2 regions of the Kribbella qitaiheensis genome follow, and region 1 is predicted to be linked to the other one. Evidence: riboswitches for the same ligand, from Rfam matches in the RefSeq annotation. Region 1 holds a riboswitch; the other holds the start of a gene.

Region 1 (5,284 bases):
CGCCCGGCGCCCAGCCCTACCAAGTGAACCCTGACCCTTGAGCGAAAGAGGACCGAGGTGTACCCCGAAGACCTGAAGTACACGGCCGAACACGAATGGGTGAAGGCCGGCGAAGGGCCGGTGCGAGTCGGTATCACCGACTTCGCGCAGGACGCCCTGGGCGACATCGTGTACGTCCAGCTGCCGGAGGTCGGTACCGCGGTGCGGGCCGGCGACTCCTGTGGCGAGCTGGAATCCACCAAGAGCGTGAGCGACCTGTTCGCCCCGCTGAACGGCACTGTCCGCGCCGTCAACGAGGCGCTTGCCGACCAGCCGGACCTGGTCAACACCGACCCGTACGGCGAGGGTTGGCTGATCGACATCGAGGTCGACGACGACGAAGAGGTCGCGGCCCTGATGGACGCCGAGACCTACAAAGGACAGCTCGAGCAGAGCTGATAGGTTGTCCGGACCTCAACCGCTGGTCGAGGGTTGAGGTACCGGCCGTTTTGACGGCCGGTCACACTTGTCATACGGGGTTCTATTAGACGTCGCCGGACCGCCGGCGATCGGGAGGATCACAGCATGCCGTTCTGCAACCAGTGCGGGCACGAGAACTCCGAGGGCAGCCGGTTCTGCTCGCAGTGCGGAACGATGCTCCCTGGCGCGGACCGTCCGGTGCCCGCCCCCGGTGTGACCGACACCGCGATGCTGACTCCGATCAGCATCGAGCCCGAGACCGAGCGGTTCGAGCAGGGCGAGCAGTTGTCCGCCGAGGACGAGGCCGCGGTCGGCGCACTGCCGTCGGGATCGGCGCTGCTGATCGTGCAGCGCGGGCCGAACGCGGGCAGCCGGTTCCTGCTGGACGTCGACGTGGTCACGGCCGGCCGGCACCCCGACAGCGACATCTTCCTGGACGACGTCACCGTCTCCCGCCGGCACGCCGAGTTCCGGCGCGACGGCCAGGGCGTGAAGGTCCGCGACGTCGGCAGCCTGAACGGGACCTACGTGAACCGGGACCGGATCGACGAGGTCCTGCTGTCCAACGGCGACGAGGTCCAGATCGGCAAGTACCGCCTGGTGTACTACGCCAGTGGCCAAGCCTGAGCCATCGGCTGGTGGCAGCAGCATCGGTGAGGTGCTGCAAATCCTGCAGGCCGAGTTCGCCGACGTCACCATCTCCAAACTCCGCTTCCTCGAAGCGGAGGGACTGGTGGCGCCGGCCCGGACCGCGTCCGGGTACCGCAAGTTCAGCGCCGCCGACATCGAGCGGGTGCGCTACGTACTGACTGCCCAGCGCGACCAGTACCTGCCGCTGCGGGTGATCAAGGAACACCTCGGTGCGATGGACCGCGGGCTGCGGCCTTCGGTCGGCGGGCCGCCGGTGGCGCCGTCGGATCTGCCCGGGCCGCCCGAATTGCCCGGGGCGGAGGAGTTCGCGGCGTACGGGACCGAGCTGAAGCTGACCCGCGAGGAGCTTCGCGTTGCCGCGGGCATCAGTGTGGAACTGCTCGACGAGCTGGAGAGCCACAACCTGGTGGTAGCTCGGGGCAACCACTACGACGGCGACGCGATCCTGGTCGCGAAGACGGCCGCCGAGTTCGCGCAGTACGGGATCGAGCCGCGGCATCTACGACCCTTCCGTACGGCGGCCGACCGCGAGGTGGGCTTGATCGAGCAAGTGATGAGCCACCGCCGCGACGACAAGACCCAGGAGCTCGCCGCCCTGGCTGTCCGCCTGCACGCGGCACTCGTCCGCTCGCGTCTCAAGCGCTGACCACGCTTGCCTCGGGCGTTGCTCCCGGCTCGGGCACGCTCGCCTTGGGCGCTGCTCCGTCTTGAGTGCTCCTGGTTCCGGGTGGATCTGTCCAGCCGATCCGATGGTGGCGCACCCCGTGGGCCATCCCCGGGCCGGCCCGCAGAGTAGGCTGGAGTTGTGCGCGAAGTCGACGTAGTCGGAGTACGGGTGGAGATGCCCTCGAGTCAGCCGATCGTGCTGCTCCGGGAGGTCGGCGGCGAGCGGTACCTGCCGATCTGGATCGGCGCGGCCGAGGCGAGTGCGATCGCGTTCGCCCAGCAGGGGATGGAACCACCGAGGCCGCTGACCCACGACCTGTTCGCGGAGACCATCCGCGTCCTCGGGCACACGCTGACCCAGGTCCGGATCGTGAACCTCACCGACGGCGTCTTCGAGGCGATCATCGTCTTCGACGACAAGACCGAGATCTCGGCCCGCCCGTCCGACTCGATCGCGCTGGCCCTGCGTACCGGCACCCCGGTGTTCTGCACCGAAGAGATCCTCGCCGAAGCCGGCATCCCGGTCCCCGAGAGCGAGACCGACGACGAAGAGGTAGTCGAGGAAGAGGAAGTAGAACGCTTCCGCGAATTCCTCGACAACGTCACACCCGAAGACTTCGACAAGAGCTGACCTTCCCGTACGAACCTGTCATTCAGCGGTCACGGGGCGTGAGTTTGAGCGCTCCTGGTACAAGGGCGGGCAGGTAACGATTCGAGTTGTGGGCGCGACACGCTACCGGCTCGGAGCGGTTGTCGTTGACCGGTCCTGAGCGACGGCTTACCTTGAAGGAGTTGTGGAGTGTTGTAACTCCACGGATGTGATCCGTTCCAGTCGGTACCCAGGGAGGCTCAGGCGTGACACGCACCGGCGACACTGATCTGACGGCGCAGTCGACGTCCGAAGCACACGCCGAGGCGGCCGCAAGCGCCGGCGTACAGGGCCTGCTGTTCGATGACGACCTGAGGCCGATGCCTGACGATGTCGGCTTCCGCGGCCCGACGGCGTGTGCCGCGGCCGGGATCACCTACCGCCAGCTCGACTACTGGGCCCGGACCGGACTGGTTTCGCCGTCCGTGCGCCCGGCGACCGGCTCCGGGACGCAGCGGCTGTACGGCTTCCGCGACGTGCTGTTGCTGAAGGTGATCAAGCGCCTGCTCGACGCCGGGATCTCGCTGCAGCAGATCCGCAGTGCCATCGCCCACCTGAGCAAGCGTGGAATCGATGACCTGACCCAGATCACGCTGATGAGCGACGGCGCTTCGGTCTACATGTGCACCTCGCCGGACGAGGTCATCGACCTGCTGGCCGGCGGTCAGGGCGTCTTCGGCATCGCACTCGGCGGTGTCTGGCGCGAGGTCGAGGGATCGCTGGCCGAGCTGCCGACCGAGCGTCTGGACGCACACTCGGACACCGACGACAGTCACGCCAACGACGAGCTCGCTGCCCGTCGCCGCGCCCGCATGACCGGCTGAGGTAGGCTCAAGCTAGCCGTACACAGCACTCGGGAGAGTCTCAGCCGGGTTGTTTGGTTGGGCGCCGAAGGGGCAATTCCTCCCCGGAACCTCTCAGGCCCATGGACCGAGTGCCTTAGGCGACTCTGAAGCGTGCGCTGCGTGACAGAGGGGGAGGCCACCGGCAATTGTCAGCAACGGAGCCTCCTCAATGACTGAACAATCCCTTCCGCAAGTGTCAGCTGTCTTCGCCGACCGGCACATCGGGCCACGTCCGGACGAGGTCGCGCGGATGGTCCAGGCCCTCGGGTACGCCGATGTCGACGCGCTCGTCGATGCCGCCGTCCCCGCGTCGATCCGGACCACCGAGCCGCTCCGGCTGCCCGAGCCGGCCTCCGAGGTGGACGCACTGACCGAGTTGCGTCAGCTCGCCGCGCGCAACAACGTCGCCACCACGATGATCGGCCAGGGGTACTACGGCACCTTCACCCCGTCGGTGATCGTCCGCCGGCTGGTCGAGAACCCGGCCTGGTACACCGCCTACACGCCGTACCAGCCGGAGATCTCCCAGGGCCGCCTCGAGGCGCTGCTGAACTTCCAGACGGTGGTGTCCGACCTGACCGGCCTGCCGACCGCGAACGCGTCGCTGCTGGACGAGGGCACCGCGGCCCGCCGAGGCGATGACGCTGGCGCACCGGTCGAACAAGAAGGGCAAGAGCAACCGGTTCCTGGTCGACGCCGACACGTTCGCGCAAACGATCGCGGTCGTGCAGACCCGCGCCGAGGCGCTCGACATCGAGGTCGTCGTCGCCGACACGACCGATGGGCTGCCCGAGGGCGACTTCTTCGGTTTCCTGGTGCAGTACCCGGGCTCGGGCGGCGTAGTACGGGATCTCAAGCCGCTGATCGAAGCCGCGCACGCACAAGAGACGCTCGTCGCGGTCGCGTCCGACCTGCTCGCGCTGACCCTGCTCGAAGCGCCCGGTGAGGCCGGCGCCGACATCGTGATCGGCTCGTCCCAGCGCTTCGGCGTCTCGCTGTTCTACGGCGGTCCGCACGCCGGCTTCATGTCCGTGCGAGCCGGCCTCGAGCGGTCGCTCCCGGGCCGGCTGGTCGGCGTCTCGGTCGACGCGGACGGCGCCCCGGCGTACAGGCTCGCACTGCAGACCCGTGAGCAGCACATCCGTCGTGAGAAGGCGACGTCGAACATCTGTACTGCGCAGGTGCTGCTCGCCGTCGTCGCCTCCATGTACGCCGTGTACCACGGTCCCGAGGGCCTCAAGGCGATCGCCGAGCGGGTCCACAGCAACGCCGACAGCCTGGCCGCGTCGCTCAAGGCGGGTGGCGTCGAGGTCGTGCACGACCAGTTCTTCGACACCGTGCTCGCCAAGGTTCCGGGTCGTGCGGCCGATGTCGTCGACGCCGCCCGGCAGACCGGCATCTGGCTGCGTCTCGTCGACGCGGACCACGTCGGCATCTCCTGCGACGAGAAGACCGACGCGACCGCGCTCGGCCGGGTCTGCCGCGCCTTCGGCGTCCAGTACGACGGAGCGCTGGCCGGCGCTGATTGGCCCGCGACGGTGGTCCGGACCAGCGAGTACCTGACCCACCCGGTGTTCAACACGCACCGGTCCGAGACAGCGATGCTGCGGTACCTGCGCAAGCTGTCCGACTACGACTACGCGCTCGACCGCGGCATGATCCCGCTCGGCTCCTGCACGATGAAGCTGAACGCGACCACCGAGATGGAAGCGATCACCTGGCCGGAGTTCGCCGACATGCACCCGCTCGCGCCGATCGAGGACGCGGCCGGCTACGTGACGCTGATCAGTCAGCTCGAGCGCTGGCTGGCCGAGGTCACCGGCTACGCGAAGGTCTCCCTGCAGCCGAACGCGGGCAGCCAGGGCGAGCTCGCCGGCCTGCTCGCGATCCGTTCGTACCACCGGGCCCAGGGCAACGAGGACCGCAACGTCTGCCTGATCCCGTCCAGCGCGCACGGCACCAATGCCGCCTCCGCGGTGATGGCCGGCATGCGGGTAGTCGTTGTCAAGGGCAA
Region 2 (5,284 bases), 4.0 Mb from region 1:
ACTCTAGGCGAGGGAACATGCTCACGATCCAGTACGCCCGCCGGCATCCAGACATGCGGATCAACGTCGTCGATCCCGGCTACACCGCGACCGATTTCAACGGCCACAGCGGCGACCAGACCATCGAACAGGGCGCCGAGATCATCATCCGGCTGGCCTCGATCCCCAAGGACGGCCCCACCGCCCAGTACCTGAGCCTCACCGGAACTGTCCCCTGGTGAAACGCGCTGTTCGAGGTTGCTGCGATGACGGTTTGCTCCTGCGCGGACTCGGGGCGACCAGCCGGGTGTGGGACGGCTGGCGCTCCCTGTACGGCGACGCCTCGCCCCGGTCACGCCGCGGCAGCGCACCTCTCGGTGTACACGTTCTCCTCCATGGCAGCCGCCGTCGCCGCGGATCTACCAGTACGACCTGGCCTCACTTCGCCGTCGGCGCCTCACCTACCGCCCCCAGTACGGCGTCTTGTGCACCGGCTGAGCGTTCCGCCGCCAGAAAACGCTCACCGGATGCACAGAGGCCGGCAGCCGACGCCGGCGCACCGCGCCCTTGTGCACGGCCTGAGCACGCGACCGGCCAAGAACACTCGGCCGGTGCACAAAGCCCCCTGTTTCGCGGTGTGCCAGGTGCTACCGGTTGAAAGCTGCTAAGCCTGCTCGCCGAGGGCGGGTCTGGCTCGTCCGCTGCCGGGTCCTTCGTCCGCTGCCGGACTTATAACGCGCTATCGGCCGAACATCGCATCAGCGGACCCGATCCCTGGCCCACCCGCACCCCGGGGAACCAGGTGGCGGCGAACCATGGTGGGCAGCACCAACCAGCGCCCGACGGAGCTGCGTGGGGATCTCAGCACTCGATTACGTTGACGGCTAGGCCGCCGCGGGAGGTCTCCTTGTATTTGATCTTCATGTCGGCGCCGGTTTCGCGCATGGTCTTGATCACCTTGTCGAGGGTGACGACATGGACGCCGTCGCCGTGCATCGCCATCCGGGCCGCGTTGATCGCCTTCACGGCCGCCATCGCGTTGCGTTCGATGCAGGGGATCTGGACCAGCCCGCCGACCGGGTCGCAGGTCAGGCCGAGGTTGTGCTCCATCGCGATCTCGGCCGCGTTCTCCACCTGCTCGGGACTGCCACCCAGTACTTCGCAGAGCCCGGCCGCCGCCATCGAGCAGGCAGACCCGACCTCACCCTGACACCCGACCTCAGCACCCGAGATCGACGCATTCTCCTTGTACAGAACGCCGATCGCAGCAGCGGTAAGCAGGAACCGGACAACCCCGTCATCAGTTGCCCCAGGCACGAATCGCCGGTAGTAGTGCAGTACGGCGGGAATGATGCCCGCAGCACCATTCGTCGGCGCCGTCACGATCCGCCCGCCGGACGCGTTCTGCTCGTTGACCGCGAGCGCGAACAGGTTGACCCAGTCCATCACCTTGAGCGGATCCACCGACCACGGATCACGCGTGAGCTTGCCGTGCAGCAGATGCGCCCGGCGCGGCACCTTCAGCCCACCCGGCAGGATCCCCTCGGTCTCGCAGCCCTCCTGCACGCAGTCCTGCATCACCTGCCAGATATGCAGCAACCCCGAACGGATCTCGGGCTCGGTCCGCCACGCCAGCTCGTTCGTCAGCATCACTTCGCTGATCGGCAGCTGCGACTCGCGGCAGCGGTCGAGCAACTCCGCCCCGCTGAGGAACGGGTACTTCAGCGGCGTCCGGTCCAGCACGATCCGGTCGCCGGCCGCGGCGTCCTCGTCGACGACGAACCCACCGCCGACCGAGTAGTAGGTGCGCTCACGCAGTACGGCGCCGTCGGCGGACCGGGCGACGAAGGTCATCCCGTTCGGGTGGTACGGCAGCGCCTTGCGCCGGTGCATCACCAGCTGGGTATCCGGGTCGAAGTCGATCTCGTGCTCGCCGACCAGCCGGAGCCGGCGCGCGGCCAAGATCCCCTTGACCCGCTCGTCGACGGACTTGGTGTCGACCGTCTCGGGATCTTCCCCCTCGAGCCCGAGCAGGACCGCCTTGTTGCTGCCGTGCCCGTGCCCGGTCGCGCCGAGTGAGCCGAACAGCTGCGACTCGACGGCCGTCGTACGGGTGAGCAGGCCGTCGGCGGCGAGGCCGAGAGCGAAGGTCCGGGCGGCTCGCATCGGTCCCACCGTGTGGGAACTCGACGGGCCGATCCCGATACTGAACAGATCGAAGACACTGATCGCCATGTGGAGGAATCCTTCCGGTCATCGTCGACCGTTTGGTTTGCCTCCCCGCTCTGTCAGACCTGACGTCTTCCAGAGGTGCCTCGCCCGTGCGGTGAAGGTGCCTGAGAGATTCTTGGGGAGAGTTGCTCCTACGGCGCCCGGGTCGTGCCCGGGTCTCTCCCGCACGGGTTCATGCGGCTGTGCGGTTGTTTTGTCGGACGCCGTGACCGTACGGCGCTCCGACAGCAGCCGTCAATCCAGCGATGGACCCGCTTCCCCCGAGCGATGGATCCGCGGCACCCCCGGGCACCCGGAGGCTGGTGCCATGACAACGATCGCCCGTACTGCGAACGCCACGTCGGCGCCCGGCTGGATGGCCTGGGCGCCGCGGCTCGCGCTGGGCTGGGCCGTCGCCTACGGCGCGATACGAGTGTGGTTCGCCACTGGCCACGCTCCCAACTGGATCCTCCCCAGCGACCTGCTGATCCCCGGCTGGGCATCGGTCGCGGGCCTGCCTGGCAAGCGCCGCCCTAGCAAGCGCCGCTCTGACCGGCGCGATCGACCATCGAGGGCGCTCGAAGGTACTGATCGCCACCACCTGGGCCGCAGCGGCTGGATGGGTCGCCGCCTGTGCCCTGTCCCTCCTGGACTTCGTCGGCGCGATCCTGCCCGGCCTCGGACTCCCCTTCGATCTCCCAGCACTGCTGAGCAGAGCAGGCGGTCTCACCGGCGCCCTCCTCCTCGGCGCCACCGCCCTGGCCCGCCAACGCCAACTGGACCCAAGCTGCCTGCAGTGCACCGGCACCGGCAGCCGCACCTTGCCGGCCAAGTGGGCAACCCTCGGTGCCTGGCTGGCAGTAGCCGGCTGCCTCGGACGCTTGGCCGCCCAGGCGGCTATCGGGTTCGACAGCACTCCATACGGCGAGGGCAACGCGATGCTGCTGTTCGAGGGCGGCTTCCTGCTCGCGGGTATAGCCCTCCCACTACTGCTGGTCTACCGGCCCGGCCAGGTGTTCCCCCGCTGGATGCTGCTGCTTCCAGGAGCCGGGCTGGGCGCCGGCATCACGGCGTACTTCGGGGCCGGCCTGATCCAGATGATCGTGGAGGCACTGCGCGGCGAACGCGCGTTCGCGGGCAGCGACCTGCCGACGGCCTTCTTCTGGGTGGCGGTGCCGTGCTATCTCGTTTGGGGACTCGGCCTGGCCACGGCGACGTACGGGTACTACACCCGGACTCGCAAGCCCTGCAAAGGCTGCGGCCGTTAGCGGGTCAGGCGGTTGGTGCGCTCGGCCCAGAGCTCGAAGAACCAGGTGAACAGGGGCGGGATGCTGGCGGCGAGCGCGAGCAGCGTGGTCGACCAGCTCCAGCGCAGCGGCTTGCGGACGACAGCCACCGTGATCACGTAGGCGACGAAGATCGTGCCGTGGATCGGCCCGAAGACCTTCACGCCGATCTCGTTGTCGGACAGCACGTACTTGAACAGCATGCCGATCAGCAGGCCGGTCCAGGAGACCGCCTCGGCGATCGCCACCGCACGGAACCAGGTCGCGTGCTTCGGCCGGACGGGCGCGTCGAGAGTCGTCTCAGTCATCAGGTCAGTGACCCTAACAAGTCCCCCAAGCCGGTCGGGGGATCGGCCAGGGGAGAACCCCGATGCGCCACGGAATCCGGTTGCCGAGGATCAGTACGTCCCCAACCGAAGGACGAGAAGGACAAGGAGCTCATCAAGGGCTCGCAATGCGCCACCTTGCAAGTGCCGGTCGACTGGAACCGCCCGAACGGACCGACCTTCGGACTCGCCCTCGCCCGCCGTACCGCGAAACAGGCGCGCGTGGGTTCGCTGGTGTTCGGACCAGGCGGGCCAGGCGATTCCGGCGTCGACCGGATCAGGACCGGAATGAGTCGTGCCTCGGTCTGCCCAAGGCGCCCAATCCCCAACAGGACTTGGAGATCCGCCACCTGAAGACGCCGATCCTGCTGTCCAACTCGATCCACGATCCGGCCACCGGCTACAACTGGGCAACGGACGTGGCTCGGCAGCTCGGCCGGAACGGCGTACTGCTGACCTACCAAGGCTGGGGACACGGCAGCTACAACAAGAGCCCGTGCGTCCAGTCCGCGATCGACGACTACCTGGTCTCCTTGAAGGTCCCTGCGCGTGGAAGCAGTTGCCCGGCCGTAGCACCGACCGGCTGACCCTCAGACCTGGACCAGGTGTGCTTCCTGGACCCTGGTGAGTTGGCGACCGGAGATCGCCTCGCCCGACAGCGACAGCAACTGGGCGCAGGCGATCTCGAGCGCCCGGGACTGGGTCGGGCAGCCGTCGACGAACCAGAACGGGTCGTCGTTCTGCAGGTCGTCCGCATCATCGATGTCGGCGAACCAGTGATGGTTCCCGCTGCAGACGCAGCGCACCACCCGCACTCGCAAGTTCATCGGTAAAGCTCCCCCGTACCTGGAACCGCCCTGGGTCCCCCCCGGGTCCCAGTCGGGGTCAGCCCGGCCGGCGCGTGGTCGCGGCCCCCCACTGCCACGCGCCGAGCCGAGTTTGACCCTCCCCCGCTCGCTACATCGTTCGCGGGCCCCCGAGTGTTACTGCAGGTGACCAGATTTTTTTAAGTGACTACTTCACTACGCGCAGTGATCACTCGACCTCCCCGACAGCATCAGCTCGGCAGGTTTGCCTTGACCCACTGCTCGAGGCCGGTGGCGGTGATCGGGAGGTCGGCGGTGAGGATCTCGGTGCGATCCGCGTGCACGACCACGTTGTCCTCGATCCGGATCCCGATGCCACGCAACTCGGGCGGCACCGTCTCGTCGTTCGGGTGGAAGTAGAGACCGGGCTCGACCGCGAGCGCCATCCCGACCGCCAGGTCCGCGGCGAAGTACGTCTCCGGCCGGGCCGCGTCGCAGTCGTGCACGTCGAGGCCGATGTAGTGGCCGAGTCCGCACACGACGTACCGGCGGTGCTGCTGTCCGTCCGGCCCGAGCGCCTCGTCCAGCGAGACGTCGATGAGCCCCCAGTCGCGCAGCCCTTCCACGAGCACGCGCATCGCTTCGTACTGGAAGGCCCTGTACGGCGCTCCCGGGC

What was found. A riboswitch is a leader RNA that binds a small molecule or an ion and turns the genes downstream of it on or off. The one in region 1 is predicted to bind glycine.
Region 2: it holds a riboswitch for glycine, as region 1 does, so the genes downstream of both, F1D05_RS17505 (L-serine ammonia-lyase) here and gcvP (aminomethyl-transferring glycine dehydrogenase) in region 1, are expected to answer to the same signal.

The regions. Positions count from the first base shown of each region.
Region 1 covers NZ_CP043661.1:7,723,710-7,728,993, forward strand. Annotated here, with positions in the region: gene F1D05_RS36570 (DUF881 domain-containing protein) at 1-27, shown strand, start outside; gene gcvH (glycine cleavage system protein GcvH) at 58-438, shown strand; gene F1D05_RS36580 (FHA domain-containing protein) at 565-1,086, shown strand; gene F1D05_RS36585 (MerR family transcriptional regulator) at 1,073-1,756, shown strand; gene F1D05_RS36590 (bifunctional nuclease family protein) at 1,916-2,407, shown strand; gene F1D05_RS36595 (MerR family transcriptional regulator) at 2,632-3,249, shown strand; glycine riboswitch at 3,270-3,368, shown strand; partial or broken gene gcvP (aminomethyl-transferring glycine dehydrogenase) at 3,440-5,284, shown strand, end outside.
Region 2 covers NZ_CP043661.1:3,767,073-3,772,356, forward strand. Annotated here, with positions in the region: gene F1D05_RS17500 (hypothetical protein) at 18-221, shown strand; gene F1D05_RS17505 (L-serine ammonia-lyase) at 841-2,214, opposite strand; glycine riboswitch at 2,294-2,386, opposite strand; gene F1D05_RS17510 (hypothetical protein) at 3,012-3,458, shown strand; gene F1D05_RS17515 (DUF3817 domain-containing protein) at 3,455-3,784, opposite strand; gene F1D05_RS43025 (alpha/beta hydrolase) at 4,138-4,389, shown strand; gene F1D05_RS17525 (hypothetical protein) at 4,393-4,629, opposite strand; gene F1D05_RS17530 (aminopeptidase P family protein) at 4,860-5,284, opposite strand, start outside.